2 regions of the Streptomyces sp. NBC_00461 genome follow, and region 2 is predicted to be linked to the other one. Evidence: riboswitches for the same ligand, from Rfam matches in the RefSeq annotation. Region 2 holds a riboswitch; the other holds the start of a gene.

Region 1 (4,184 bases), 1.4 Mb from region 2:
TCATCGCCTTCCGAGTCTAGGGTGCCCCACTGACAGCCCGCCGCCGCCCCGAGAACTTCCGCCGAATCGGGGGTCTCGTGGGCCTCGGTCTCAGAAGCCGCGGATCTTCCAGATCTGGCCGCCCTGCGTCTTCCTGCCCTCCAGGACCGTGCCGTCACGGTCCGCGACCGACCAGGCCGAGACGTAGACCGTGCCGCCCCGCGGGTCGACGGCCACGCCTGCCGGGAAGGGCACCTTCACGTCCGTACGCCTGGCGCCCGAGACCTTGGTCACGACTCCGGCGAAGAGCCGGCTGACGTACAGGTCGCCCCGTTTGTTGAAACCGATGCCCGTGATCGCGCCGAAGCCGGGCTTCCAGCCGAGGATCTTTCCGCTCCAAGGGTCGACCTGCCACGCGCGCGCGGTGGGCTTCGCGGGCTCGCCGTTCAGCTCGCCGACGTAGAGGTTGCCGTCCGGGCCGAGGGCCAGGGAGGCGGGGACGGCCTCGTGCTTGTCGTGGTCCCTGAAGACCGTGAACTGGCGGGCCCTGCCGCTCCTGGACACCACGATCAGGTCGTTGCCGGCCGCGTCCGCGACGATCCCGCGGCCGTCGGGGAGGGCCGGGACGGCGTACGGGTTGGAGTCGACGGCCGTCTTGTGCGGGTTGTACTTCAGTTCCACGGCGGAGATGTCGGCGGCGATCCTCGCCCTGCCACGGTCGATCGACAGCAGCTTGCCGAGCTTGTTCCAGGGCGGGGCAGTGGGCACACCGGCCTCCGGCGGGGCCCGGGTCTCCACACCCCAGACACTGCCGTGGCGGGCCGAGACGCCGTTCAGGCCGACCGCGAAGCCGCCGTCGGGCGCACCGGCCGAGGACGGGCCGTCGACCAGGCGGTGGTGCTTCCAGGCGTCCCCCTCCCGGAAGACCTTGCTGACCGCCGCCGTCAGGCCGATGCAGGTAGGGCCCTCGGGTCCCTCGCCGAGGCACTTCTTTCCGCCGCGGCCGGCCTCGGCGACGTACAGACGGCCGTGGTCGTAGGAGAGCCGGCGCGGATGGTCGAGGCCCTTGGCGATCACGCGGATCACCGGCTTGCCGTCAAAGTGCCCGCCGGAGGCGCTCGCGGGTGCGATGCCCGCGGTGGCGGCCAGGGCGACCGATGCGCCGATGTGCCGATGTGCCGATGTGCCGATGACGAGTGCTGCACGCTTTGTCATGGTCGTACCCCCTCACCCGCCGCGGCATCTGACCGCGGCTGGCTGGAAGTTAGCGCCAGGAAGCGGGCGCATGCCGCCAGCCCGGTCAAAATACGTATAAATCTACGCAGATCATTCCGTAAGGACCACGTTGCGCGACGTCCTGACCCAAGGTCACGAAAACGTATCGGGCATATCGAACATCAACCTTCACACGGGCCACACGAGTTGGCTACCGTTCCGAGCAGGCCGCACGACACCCACCGGCGAACGTCGCCGGGCCGCGCAGCCTCCGCCGAGTCCGGTGTGCCGCCGCGCATCCGGAGCCGGGGACCCACCGATCCCGGGGTGAATCGGTCCGACTCCCATCCGGGGGCGGACCATAGGGCAACCCTTCCGAACCACCCGCCCGAACCCGACAGCTAACTCGGTAGGCGGAACGTGGAAGGAGTCGCCTCCCTTGGCGTCGCACCGTAAGTCACGCCCCGCTGTAACGCGCGTAGCAGGCATACGCACCCCCGCTCTCGCCACGGCCGCCCTCACCTCCGTGGCCCTGCTGTCCCAGTCGGCCAATGCCGCCCCCGCCACCGACGGGCAGCCCAGTCTCGAGGAGGTCGAGAAGAAGGTCGACGACCTCTACCGCCAGGCGGAGTCGGCCACCGAGAAGTACAACGCGGCCAAAGAGAAGACCACGACGCAGCGCAAGCGCGTCGACACCCTCCTCGACGATGTCGCCCAGCGCGCCCAGAAGCTCAACGCGGAGCGGGAGGAACTCGGTTCCTACGCCGCCGCCCAGTACCGGACCGGCGCAGCCGCACCCGACACGGCGACCTTCCTGCTCGCCGACTCGCCGCAGGACTACTTCGACCAGACGCAGCTGATGGGCCGGCTGACCTCCCGCCAGAAGAGCGCGGTCGACGACTACTTCACCGAGCAGTCCGCGACGATGAAGAAGCGGCAGGAGGCCTCCAAGAGCCTTCAGACGCTCACCGAGACACAGAGCGACCTGCAGACGGCCAAGTCCACGGTGCAGGCGAAGCTCTCCGGCGCGCGCGAGCTGCTGTCGAAGCTGACCGCCGAGGAGAAGGCGCGTCTCGCGGCGATCCAGCGGAAGAAGGAGCAGGAGGCCGCGCGCAAGGCGGCGGAGCTGGCCGAGCGACAGGCGGCCGAGCAGAAGGCCAAGGAGGAGGCCTCGGCCGGCGGGAGCGGTTCCTCCGCGGACTCGGGCAGCACCTCCGGCACCGGCTCCTCGTACGCCACGAAGGCCGAGAAGACGCTCGCCTTCGCCCGTGCGCAGATCGGCAAGCCGTACGTCTGGGGCGCCACCGGCCCCGGCTCCTACGACTGCTCCGGCCTCACCCAGGCCGCCTGGAAGGCCGCCGGCGTCAGCCTCCCGCGCACCACCTACGACCAGGTGAACGCCGGCACCACCGTCCCCCTGGCCGACGCACAGCCGGGCGACCTGATCTTCTTCTACGACGACATCAGCCACGTCGGCATCTACATCGGCAACGGCATGATGATCCACGCCCCGAAGCCCGGTGCGTACGTCCGCGAGGAGTCGGTCTACTACGGCGGCGAATCGATCATCCACAGCGTGGTGCGGCCGGCCTGAGGCACCCGGGAGCGGGGCACGCGCGCGTGCAGGTGTTTTTGGACCCACGCGCGCGTGCCCCGCGCCCCCGGGGCGGCAGGGCTCCCTAGGCTCGGCCCCATGTCCGCCTCCTCCGCTTTCCGCGCCTGGTGGGCGCAGCGTCCGCCGGCGGCCGGGGCCGCCGTGATGGCGACCGGCATCGTGTCGGTCGGGCTGCATCTGACGGGGTACGAGGTGGTGTCGCGGATCGCCCTGGTCCTGGCCTGTGTCGCCTGGGTGGGGATGGCCGCGGACTTCGCCGTGCGTCTGGTGCGGGACCGGGAGAAGTGGCTGGCGGAGGCGCGGACACCGGACTCGCTCACCGCCGTCGCGGCGACCGCCGTCCTCGGGACCCGGTTCTCCGCCCTCGGATGGCAGGCCCTCGCCGAGGCCCTGCTCGCGCTGGCGACCGTGCTGTGGCCCGTGCTGCTCGTCGACGTCGTACGGCACTGGTGGCATCGCATGCCGGGCTCGGTGTTCCTGTGTTGCGTGGCCACACAAGGGCTCGCGGTGCTCGGCGCCACGCTCGCCGCAGCCGAGACGACGGCATGGCTCGCGCACGCGGCACTCGTGCTGTTCTGGCTCGGGCTCGTGCTCTACGGCTTCGCGCTGACCCGCTTCGACCTGCGGCAGCTCACTCAGGGCCACGGGGACCACTGGGTGGCGGGCGGTGCGCTCGCCATCTCGGCGCTCGCCGGATCGAGGCTTCTCACCGCGGACAGCGCACGCCTGTACCTGTGGAACGACGACGACCGCGGCGTCCTGCGCGCCGTCACCGTCGCGCTGCTCGTGCTCGACATCGCCTGGTGCGCCGTACTGCTGGTCGCGGAGGTGGTCCGGCCGCGGCTCGGCTACGACGCGCGCCGCTGGGCGACCGTGTTCCCGATCGGGATGACGGCGGCGGCCGTGCTGTCCGCCTCCGCCGCCCTCGACGTCCCGTGGCTCAAGGGGCCCGGGCAGGTGCTGCTGTGGATCGCCGTGGCGGCATGGGTGGCCGTCGCCGCGGGGGCCGTCACCTCGGCCCGCGTCGGCATCAGGTCCACAGCACCGCGATGAAGATGTTCGCCGTGGTGAGCAGGCCCACCACCCCGAACATGCTCTTGTCGACCGTCTCGTCGTCCCGCTTCACATAGACCAGGCCGAGGATCACGACCAGCAGGGCCAGTTTCAGGCCGATCTTGACGGTGTTGACGTGATGGCCGTCGGCCTGGTTGAGGCCGACCAGGATCGCGCCGGTGACCAGCATCGTCAGCGCCCCGTGCAGCATGCCGGGGACGAAGCGGGCCGTGCCCTGCCCCATCGCCTTCATCTGGGTGAGGAAGCCGCCGAGCAGCGCGGCGATGCCGATGATGTGCAGGCCGACGAAGAGATGGATGAG
Region 2 (4,184 bases):
CGGCGTACGTCAGCCGACTTCGGGTGATCTTCGTCCGCTCGGCGAGATCGGTCATCCGCAGCCGCCGCTCGGGTACCTCGGAGAGATTGGCCAGGATGGAGTAGTACAGGTGCGGCATGCCGGCGTCCTGCTGGAGCTGCCGGTCGATCGCGTCCTCCAGGAGGTGCGCAGCGGCGATGTACGCGCGCCAGGCGCGCTGCTCCTTGGAGGTGAGCCAGCGAGTCGTCATGCCCCCAGTGTAGGTTTGTTTCAAACTTGAACCAAGCCCCGCCCGTCCGAGCCCGGTCCGCATGGCCGAGCCCGCCCCCGACCGTCCGAGCCCGCCCCGCCCGCCGCCGAGAGTGAGCGCGTCCGATGCCGTACCCCTACGTCCTGCTGTCCGCCGCCGTCTCCCTCGACGGCTACCTCGACGACACCGGCCCCGAACGCCTCCTGCTCTCCTCCCCGGCCGACTTCGACCGCGTGGACGAGGTGCGGGCGTCCGTCGACTCGATCCTCGTCGGCGCCGGCACGATCCGCGCCGACAACCCGCGGCTGCTGGTCAACTCGCCCGAGCGCCGGGCCGCCCGGGTCGCGGCGGGGAAGCCGGAGTACCCCCTCAAGGTCACCGTCAGCGGTTCCGGCGACCTGGACCCGGACGCCAAGTTCTGGCACACGGGCGGCGAGAAGCTCGTCTTCACGACCGACAAGGGCGCCGGGCGGGCCCGCTCACTCGGCCTCGCCGCCGACGTCGCCCCGCTCGGCCCCGACCTCGACTGGCGGCGGCTCCTGGAGCATCTGCACGATGCGCGCGGCGTACGGCGCCTGATGGTCGAGGGCGGCGGCACGATCCACACCCAGCTCCTGCAGCAGGGCCTCGCCGACGAACTCCAGCTCGTCCTCGCCCCCCTCTTCGTGGGCGACCCGGACGCGCCCCGCCTCTTCGGCCCCGGCGCCTACCAGGGTGGCCGCCTGCGCCTGACGGAGACCCGGCGGATCGAGGACGTCGTCCTCATGCGCTACGAGCCCACGGCCCCCGGCACCGGCCCGCTCCCGGCCGCCGCCGACCGCCACTGGCTGGCCCTCGCCTGCGAGCTGGCGGCGCAGTGCCCGCCCTCCCGCACGGCCTTCAGCGTGGGCGCGGTGATCGTCGCCGCCGACGGCACGGAGCTGGCCCGCGGTCACTCGCGCGAGGCCGGCGACCCGGTCGTGCACGCCGAGGAGGCGGCCCTGGCCAAGCTCGACCCGGCCGATCCGAGACTCGCGGCGGCGACGGTGTACAGCAGCCTGGAGCCCTGCGCCCACCGCGCCTCCCGGCCCAGGCCGTGCGCGCGACTGATCCTCGACGCGGGAGTACGTCGGGTGGTCACGGCGTGGCGGGAGCCGGACACGTTCGTCACGGAGGCGGACGGGAGCGGGCTGCTGGCGTCGCGGGGCGTCGAGGTCGTCGTACTGCCGGAGTACGAGGAGCAGGCCAAGGCGCCGAACAGGCATCTGTCGGGGCCGTGACCCGGGGTTGTGCCCCGCGGTCGTGACCGGCGGTCGTGACCTTGGTTCTGAGCACCCCACGGATGGCGTATGCTGGTTACACAACGACGCGGGGTGGAGCAGCTCGGTAGCTCGCTGGGCTCATAACCCAGAGGTCGCAGGTTCAAATCCTGTCCCCGCTACTCAAGGCTCAGGGCCGGAATCCAGTACTGGATTCCGGCCCTGAGTGTTTTCCCGCTTCCTTTGTCTCCCCGTACCTCCCTGTACCTCTCCGCACCTCTCCGCGCCTCCCCTTGTCTCTCCTGCCTCTGCTGTCGTGATGTGACCGGGTGTGATCGAGCGACCGCCCTCCGCATAACAACTGACATACCGTCAATACCTGTGTGGATCCTGAGGCTTGGTCAACTCGCCCGTTTTTGGCCACTCATGGGCCCTACGTCCAGGGCAAGAAGCATTAATGATCAAGCCGAACAGCTTGGAAACGGCACCCCGGGTCTATTAACGTTCGATAACGCAGCGCGGTCGTCCCAGCCGTCACAAGAGACGGCTCCGTGCGCACGCGCCGAATCCCGCAAGGGAACCGGGGAACCACCACCCTGGGGTGAATCGCGCTGAAGCCGCCGTGAACCTACGGCAGGTATACGCGCGTAGGAGACCTTCCTGCTCCGAACCCGTCAGCTAACCCGGTAGGCGAGAAGGAAGGAAGGAGCGCGCCCACGTGGCGTCCAACCCGCCTGCCCCGGCAGCGCCGTTCGTGCCGAGCACCGAGCCATTCGGCTTCGCCGGCCCCCGCACCGACGAGGGCCCGTGGGAGGAGTGGAACCCCACCGAGGACTCCCTCCGCCCGATACGCGGCCGGCACCGTGTCTCCAAGCAGCGCGGCGGGGGACTCGCCCGCAGCTCCACGGTTCTCGGCGTCGGTGTCATAGCCGCCGTAGGCGCGGGCGGCATGGCCAGCGCCAACACCGGCAAGCCCCCGGTGTCCATCTCCATGCCCGATCTGCCCTCCGTGGGCGGCGTGTTCGGAGGCTCCTCGCACGCTGCCAAGGGCTCCGCCACCGCCCTCAGCACCGTCGGCGTCAGCTCCGACGACACCGCGCAGGGCGCCGCGGACGCCGGTGAGGCGCTGCGCAACCGCATCATGGCCCAGGCCGAGAGCCAGCAGGTCCAGGTCGAAGGCAAGGCCCAGTCGGCCACCGAGGCCGTCTTCGCCAAGCAGGTCGACGACGCCGCCGCCCAGGCGGAGAAGGCGGCCGCGGTCAAGGCGCAGGCCGCGAAGGAGAAGGCCGAGGCGGAGGCCAAGAAGAAGGCCGAGGCCGCCAGACTCGCCGAACTGGCCAAGCAGTTCAAGCTGCCGGTCGTGTCGTACACGATCACCGGCACGTTCGGACAGGCCGGCTCCATGTGGTCCTCCGGCTACCACACGGGTCTCGACTTCGCCGCCCCCACGGGCACGCTCATCAAGGCCGTCCACGGCGGCACCGTCACGGAGGCCGGCTGGGCGGGATCGTACGGCTACCGCACGATCATCACGCTCGACGACGGTACGGAACTCTGGTTCTGCCACCAGTCGTCGATCAGCGTGAGCGTGGGCCAGAAGGTCGGCACGGGCGATGTGATCGGGCGTGTCGGCGCCACCGGCAACGTGACCGGTCCGCACCTGCATCTTGAGGTCCACCCGGACGGGCAGGCCACCGGCATCGACCCGATGACGTGGCTGCGCAGCAAGGGCCTCAACCCCTGACCTCTGCTTGTCCCCGTTCTTCCTGTTCTCTCTGTTCTCTTTGTTCTTCCTGTTGTTTCTGATCCCGGCGGTCCTGACGGCATCCCCCCGACGTCAGGACCGCCGGTTTCCGCTGCCCAGCCGTCGGAATCGCTGACTCCGCTTGTTTACGGGGATTTTGCGGCCGTAGCGGAAGATCGCCCTCCGAGGCCGGTGTTGACGTACTACATGACTTCTCTTCGCAAGCTCGGCTCCTCCGGCCTGGAGGTCTTTCCCCTCTCCCTCGGCGGCAACGTCTTCGGCTGGACCGCCGACGAGGCCACGTCCTTCGCCGTGCTCGACGCCTACGCGGCCGCGGGCGGCAACTTCGTCGACACCGCCGACTCCTATTCGGCGTGGGTCGACGGCAACAAGGGCGGCGAGTCCGAGACGATCATCGGCAAGTGGGTCAGGGCGCGCGGTAACCGCGACGACATCGTCATCGCGACCAAGGTCAGCCAGCACCCCGAGTTCCCGGGCCTGACGGCCGCCAACATCAAGGCCGCCGCGGACGCCTCCCTGAGCCGCCTCGGCACCGACCACATCGATCTGTACTACACGCACTTCGACAAGCCGGAGGTGCCGGTCGAGGAGATCATCGGCGCGCTCGACGAACTGGTGAAGGCGGGCAAGGTGCGGCACATCGCCGCGTCCAACATCACTCCCGAGCGGCTCCGTGCGTCCCTGGAATTCTCCGACCGCGAGGGCCTGGCCAAGTACGTGGCCGTCCAGCCCCACTACAACCTGGTCTCGCGCGACACGTACGAGGGCGAGCTCCAGGACGTCGCCGCGCGGTACGGCCTGGCCGCCGTCCCGTACTTCGCCCTTGCCTCGGGCTTCCTCACCGGCAAGTACCGGCCCGGTACGACGGTCGAGAGCGCCCGCGCGGGCGCCGGCAAGCACCTGGACACGGAACGCGGCCGCAGGGTCCTGGCGGCCCTCGACGAGATCGCCG

What was found. Region 2 has a riboswitch for cyclic di-AMP ahead of OG870_RS21995 (M23 family metallopeptidase). Riboswitches for the same ligand answer to the same signal wherever they lie in the genome.
Region 1: linked by a shared signal. The riboswitch ahead of OG870_RS28655 (C40 family peptidase) and the one ahead of OG870_RS21995 (M23 family metallopeptidase) in region 2 are both predicted to bind cyclic di-AMP.

Annotation. Positions count from the first base shown of each region.
Region 1 covers NZ_CP107902.1:6,083,197-6,087,380, reverse strand. The annotation lists gene pcrA (DNA helicase PcrA) at 1-4, opposite strand, end outside; gene OG870_RS28660 (ScyD/ScyE family protein) at 91-1,194, opposite strand; cyclic di-AMP (ydaO/yuaA leader) riboswitch at 1,474-1,625, shown strand; gene OG870_RS28655 (C40 family peptidase) at 1,634-2,788, shown strand; gene OG870_RS28650 (tellurite resistance/C4-dicarboxylate transporter family protein) at 2,888-3,862, shown strand; gene OG870_RS28645 (hypothetical protein) at 3,840-4,184, opposite strand, start outside.
Region 2 covers NZ_CP107902.1:4,706,446-4,710,629, reverse strand. The annotation lists gene OG870_RS22010 (MarR family winged helix-turn-helix transcriptional regulator) at 1-229, opposite strand, end outside; gene OG870_RS22005 (dihydrofolate reductase family protein) at 355-1,488, shown strand; tRNA gene OG870_RS22000 (tRNA-Met) at 1,576-1,649, shown strand; cyclic di-AMP (ydaO/yuaA leader) riboswitch at 2,018-2,175, shown strand; gene OG870_RS21995 (M23 family metallopeptidase) at 2,186-3,211, shown strand; gene OG870_RS21990 (aldo/keto reductase) at 3,419-4,184, shown strand, end outside.